DNA from 2 places in the Kineococcus sp. AC630 genome. Region 1 is predicted to be linked to the other one. Evidence: riboswitches for the same ligand, from Rfam matches in the RefSeq annotation. Region 1 holds a riboswitch; the other holds the start of a gene.
What was found. Region 1 has a riboswitch for S-adenosylmethionine ahead of AC0I8G_RS13210 (acyl-CoA dehydrogenase family protein). Riboswitches for the same ligand answer to the same signal wherever they lie in the genome.

Region 1 (2,922 bases):
CGGAGCGGGCGTGCCGCTGGTCGACGACCTCGCGGCCCGCGGCTGGAGCGTCCGCACGCCGACGGTGGTCATGACGGCCGCCACGGACGACCTGCCCGGTGCGGGCGAGGCGCCGCTCCCGGCCGGCCTGCACGTCGAGCGCGGCGGGGAACCCGACGCCGCGTGGCTGGCGCGCTACCACTACCAGGGTCGTCCCTACGTCCCGCCCGCCGGCCGCCGGATCCTCGTCTCCGCCGACGAGCAGGTCTTCCTGCGCGTCCTCGACGGCGCGGAGACCGTGGCGATCGCCCGCGGATCCCTCTCCCCCGGCTGGGCCGGGGTGACGGCCGTCGAGACCGCGCCCACCCACCGGCGGCGGGGACTGGGACGACGCCTGCTGACCGAGGTCGCCGACTGGGCCCGCGACCGCGGCGCGGCCTCGACCTACCTGCAGGTGCAGGGCGACAACGCCGGCGCCCGCGCGTTGTACGAGGGCGCCGGTTTCACCGTCCACCACGCGTACCACTACCGGGTCGCGCCCTCCGCCTGAACGACGGAGGCGTGGGTGCCGACGTCCCACACGAACGGCGGTTCGGTGCCGTTGACCGACCAGTCGCCGACGATCCGCTGCTTGTAGATCACCGGGTTGTGCGAGGCCACCGTGCGGGCGTTGCGCCAGTGCCGGTCGAGGTCGCGGGCCCGGGAGGTGCCCGACGCGCCGAGGGTGTTGAAGAGCAGCGTCGCGGCGCGCGGGACGGTTTCCGAGAGCACGACCTGGGCCTGGGCGGTCCGGATCTCGGCCTCGACGTTCGCCGCCCGGTCCGCCGCCGTCCCCGGCAGGTGTGCGGTGTCGGCGGCGGACTGGACCGCCTGCGCCGCAGCGCGGGTCAGGGAGCGGGCGGTGAACGCGATCGAGGAGATCTCGCCGGCCACCGACAGCACCTGGGCGTCGTTCCTGACGAGGGGGGCCAACCCGTGGGTGTAGCTGCGGGTCCGGGTGCGGACCTCGTGCCCGGTGTCGCGTTCGACCGCCGCGGCGATCCCGGCGTGCACGGCCAGCAGGACGAGTTGGTACAGCGCGGTCTGGTAGCGGAACCGGGCGGTGAACGGGGAGACGTCGTCGGCGGCGATCTCGACGTCGTCGAGCTCGAGGGTCCCGGTCCCGGTGAGCTGCTGCCCGAAACCGTCCCAGTCGTCGGAGACGCGAACCCCCCGGCCCCGGACGGGCACCAGGGCGGTCACGACCTCGTGGGTCCCGTCCGGGAGGCGTCGGCGGGCCGTCGCGTCGGTCCAGTCGGCGTAGATCGTGCCGGTCGTGTAGTACTTCCGGCCCGAGATCGCGGTGCGCCCCTCCCGGGTGGTGACGATCGTCTGCTGCTCACCGGTGACCCCGTCACCGACCTCGCTCCAGGAGTTCCCGACCATCTCCCCCGCGACCAGCCGCGCGATCCAGCGCGAGCGGTACTCCCCCACCGGCAGGCTCAGGACCTGCTCCACCCACGCGATGTGGCCGCGGAAGATCTGCGGCAGGTTCGAGTCGGCGGCCGCGAGGTCGACCAGCAGGTCGGTGAACTCGACGAGGTCGAGACCGCCACCACCCTCCTCGACGGGGATGCGCAACCGGCCGAACCCGGCGTCGAGGAGTTCCCGGACCTGGTCCCGTGGCAGTTCGTGGTCCTGCTCGCGCGTCACGGTGCCGGCCGCGATCCGTTGCAGCAGCGGCGAGAAGCGTTCCCGCACATCGGGTTCGGCGGTGGGTTCCAGGGTGGTGCTCACGGAGCTCTCCTCGATCGTGGACGCGTCGGCGTCCGGAACGGGAGGGACGGCGTCCTTACCCGTGCCGGAGCACCAGGTCAGGTCGTCACCCGGGGCACCCCACGACGAGGAGGGTTGCCGGCCAGCGAGCCGGGGCTTGTCGCTGGCGCTCATGACCTGGGACCAGGGAACCACAGGTGGGGAGGGAGGGTCCAGCCCGCTCCGCTGGTGGCCGATCGCGCGGCGGCGGACAGCAGAACGGGAACGTCTGCTCCAGCCCCCCGGAGCAACCGTTCCCGTTCCTGTGTTCCCGCGCCACCGCCCCCGGAGGCCCCCCGGCCTCCCACGGTGCGCGAGTTCCTGCGTCGCGGTCGTCGCTCCCCTCCTGCGGCGACGACCCCGACGAGTCCTAGATCCCCCGGACGACGCCGGAGGTGGTGTCACGCAGGTCGATGACCCGGGACGGTGCGGACTGCGGTGCGGACTGCGCCTCGTGGGCGGCCTGCGCCGCCTCGAGCACGTCGGTGATCTCGTGGCCGATGAGTTCGTGCCGTTCGAGCAGCGCGTCGCGCAGCGCCGCCACCAGGTGGCGGTTGCGGTCCATGAGTTCGCGGACGAACTCCTTCTGCTCGGTCAGCAGGTTCTCCACCAGCCGCCGCCCCTCGGAGTCGCCGAGGACGCGGGAGACGAGGTTCCCGTCGGCGAACGCGCCCTGCTGGACGGCGGCGAAGGAGACCAGGGTCCCGGCCATGCCCGCCGAACCGACCATCTGCGCCGCGACCTGCGTCGCGGACTGCAGGTCGCCGGCCGGGCCGGTCGAGACGTCGCCGAAGAAGAACTCCTCGGCGACCTGACCGCCGAACGCGATCTTGATCAGCCCGGCGAGTTCGCTGCGGGAACGGGTGTAGACGTCCTCGGCGTCACCGTGGGCGAGCAGCCCCAACGCGTTGGCGCGCTTGATGATCGTGAGGACCTCGAGGCGGCGTTGCGGGGCGACGAGCCAGGCGATCGTGGCGTGCCCGGCTTCGTGGGTGGCGATGAGCCGCGCCTCGTGGTCGGTGTAGCCGACGGGCTGGCCGAGGCCGACCTCGGTGACGAGGCGGGCCTGTTCGACGTCGCTCCAGTTCATCCCGTCGGCACCGCGACGGACGGCGTTGACGAGGGCCTCGTCGAGCAGGCTCTCGATCA
Region 2 (2,922 bases), on a different contig from region 1:
CGTCGTCGAGGACGAGCACCTCGGCGCTGCGCAACGGCCACGGCTCGTGCTCGTTCGCGACCCACCAGGTGCGCCCCCGGTGGGCGACGTGCAGCCCGAACCGGGCGGTCACGAACGCCGCGACCTCGTCCTCCACCCGATCGGTGCCGAGGCGGACGGCGATGCGGCTGCGCACGCCCGCGCGGGTCCGGCACGTCCACGCCAGCTCGCGCGCACCGTCGCGGACCCGTTCCGCCCGCCGCATCCGCGACCACCGGTACGGCAGCCCGAACGCCGTCCGCGCGCCGAGGACCACCGCGAGCCGCGTCGCGTCGAGGCTGGCGAAGACGACCCCGCGCCGGCCCTCGTCGTCGACGGAGTAGAGCCGGACGTTCGTCTCCAGGAACGTCCCCGCGTACGGCACCGCGGGAGCCCGACCCGGCCCGGCGCCGCGCAGCGTGAACGGGATGAGCCCGACGTAGGTGACGCCGTCGAGGACGTCCGGGCGGACCCCGGGCGGCAGGTGCGGGGCGACGAGCGCCGGGTCGACCGCCCAGTGCAGGAAGGCGAGGTCGTCCCAGTGCTGGTGCATCATCACCGGCCCGGAGAGGGCCGGGGCGGTCACGGGCGGGAGACGGTCCAGGGTCGGGACGGTGGCGGGCACGGTTCATCGTGCCTGGCCGGGGCGCTCCCGGCGCGGCAGCCACTCCTCGTGCGGTCGCGGGTGGTTGTCGTCGCAACTTGCCTTACCCTGGATCCACCATCCAGAGCGGCTGAGAGACCTGGCTCCGCGACGCCGCAGCAACCTCCCCGTCCGCGGGGTGTGGTGCTCACGCCAGGACCGATGGAGGAACCCGTGTCCGTGACGTCCCCGCCGAGCACCGAACCCACCCGCGTGGACGCCGCCGACGTCCGGCTGCGCGGGGTCGGGCGGACCTTCGGCGAACGCGACGTGCTCGCCCCGCTGGACGTCACCCTCGAGGCCGGGCGCACGGTCGCCCTGCTCGGCGCCTCCGGCAGCGGGAAGTCGACGCTGCTGCGCCTGGTGGCCGGGCTCGACACCCCCACCACCGGCTCGATCGAGGTCGGCGGGGAACAGGTCCGCGGGGTCCACCCCCGCACCGCCGTCGTCTTCCAGGAACCGCGGCTGCTGCCGTGGCGCGACCTCGCCGGGAACGTCGCCTTCGGGCTGCCGCGCGGCACCCCGCGGGCGGAGGGCCGGACGGAGGTCCTGCGCTGGCTGGACGTCGTCGGGCTGGGCGAGTTCGCCGGCCACCGGCCGCGTCGCGTCTCCGGCGGGATGGCCCAGCGGACGGCCCTGGCCCGGGCCCTGGTCCGCCGGCCCGGGGTGCTGCTCCTCGACGAGCCCTTCGCGGCCCTCGACGCCCTGACCCGGCTGAAGATGCAGGACCTGCTGGACGAGGTGCAGCGCGAGACCGGCGCCACGGTCCTGCTGGTGACCCACGACGTCGACGAGGCCCTGCACCTGGCCGACCGGGTCCTGGTCCTCGGCCCCTCCCCCGACACGGCCGGTGCGACGGTCGTCCGCGACCTCGCCGTCCCCGCTCGGCGCCCCCGCGACCGCGGTGACGCCGCCACCGCGGAACTGCGGGTCGAACTGCTCGACCTGCTCGGCGTTCCCCGCACCGTCTGACGCAGACCCCCCACCACCGCGAAACCCCAGGAGAACCGTGTCCGTCGTGCCCTCGAACCTGCCCACCCGCCGTCTCGCCCTCGGCCTGGCCCTGGGCGGGGTCTCCTTCGTCGCCGCCGGGTGCGTCAAGGGCGAGTCCTCCAGCGGGGGTGCCCCCGCCACCGCCACCGGTTCCGGGAGCGCCTCGGGCGGGGGGACCGTCCGCCTCGACTACGCGCTCTACAACCCGCTCAGCCTCGTCGTCCGCGAGCAGAAGATCCTCGAGAACGCCGGCCTCACCGTGCAGTGGGAGCAGTCCGCGGGCAGCAACAAGGCCAACGAGTTCCTGCGCAACGACAACCTCGACATCGCCTCCACCGCCGGGTCGGCCGTGCTGCAGGCCCGCACCAACGGTTCCCCGGTCCAGACGATCGACGTGTTCTCCCAGCCGGAGTGGACGGCCCTCGTCGTCGGCAAGGACTCCACGATCACCGACGTGGCGGGGTTGCGCGGCAAGCAGATCGCCGCGACCACCGGCACCGACCCGTACTTCTTCCTGCAGCAGGCCCTGGACAAAGCGGGTCTGTCCGCGAGCGACGTCACGATCACCAACCTGCAGCACGCCGACGGTCGCGCTGCCCTGGAACGCGGCGACGTCGACGCGTGGGCGGGGCTGGACCCCAACATGGCCGGCTCCGAACTGCTCGCCGGGTCGAAGCTGCTGTACCGCAACGTCGACTTCAACACCTACGGGATGCTGAACGCCCGCGAGGCCTTCATCAAGAGCTCTCCTGAGCTGGTGCAGCAGGTCGTCGACGCGTACGCGACCGCCCGCGCCTGGGCCATCGCGAACCCCGCGGACCTCGCCACGCTCTACGCGACCCAGGCGCAGTTGACCCCGGAGGTCGCCGCCCGGGTGCTGGAACGCACGACGCTCGACGTCGACTCCGTCCCCGGTGACGCCCAGCGCACCGTGCTGGCGGGGATCATCCCGCTCATGGCCTCCGCCGGTGACGTCCCCTCCGCGGACGCGGCGACGGAGGCGCTCGACGGGTTGCTGGTGCCCGACTTCGCCGAGAAGGCCACCGTCTCGTGAGCGTGCTGGACACCGAACGCCCCCTTCCGGTGCGCCGGTCGCGGGGTCCGCGGAACCGCGGGTGGCTGGGCTGGGTCGTCCCTCTGCTGCTGCTGCTCGCGTGGTTCCTCACGACCGGGGCGGGGGTCTTCGAACGCGTCCAGCTGCCGCCGCCGGTCGACGTGCTGAACGCGGCCCGGCAGATGTGGGCGACGGGGCAGTTGCAGCTGAACAT

Region 2: another riboswitch for S-adenosylmethionine. It lies ahead of AC0I8G_RS22410 (ABC transporter ATP-binding protein); the one in region 1 lies ahead of AC0I8G_RS13210 (acyl-CoA dehydrogenase family protein).

Annotation. Positions count from the first base shown of each region.
Region 1 is NZ_CEEDMJ010000011.1:66,257-69,178, forward strand. Features, by position in the region: gene AC0I8G_RS13205 (GNAT family N-acetyltransferase) at 1-529, shown strand, start outside; gene AC0I8G_RS13210 (acyl-CoA dehydrogenase family protein) at 505-1,755, opposite strand; SAM riboswitch class IV at 1,802-1,912, opposite strand; gene AC0I8G_RS13215 (AAA family ATPase) at 2,144-2,922, opposite strand, start outside.
Region 2 is NZ_CEEDMJ010000027.1:32,402-35,323, reverse strand. Features, by position in the region: gene AC0I8G_RS22415 (YqjF family protein) at 1-643, opposite strand, end outside; SAM riboswitch class I at 737-830, shown strand; gene AC0I8G_RS22410 (ABC transporter ATP-binding protein) at 824-1,633, shown strand; gene AC0I8G_RS22405 (aliphatic sulfonate ABC transporter substrate-binding protein) at 1,671-2,708, shown strand; gene AC0I8G_RS22400 (ABC transporter permease) at 2,705-2,922, shown strand, end outside.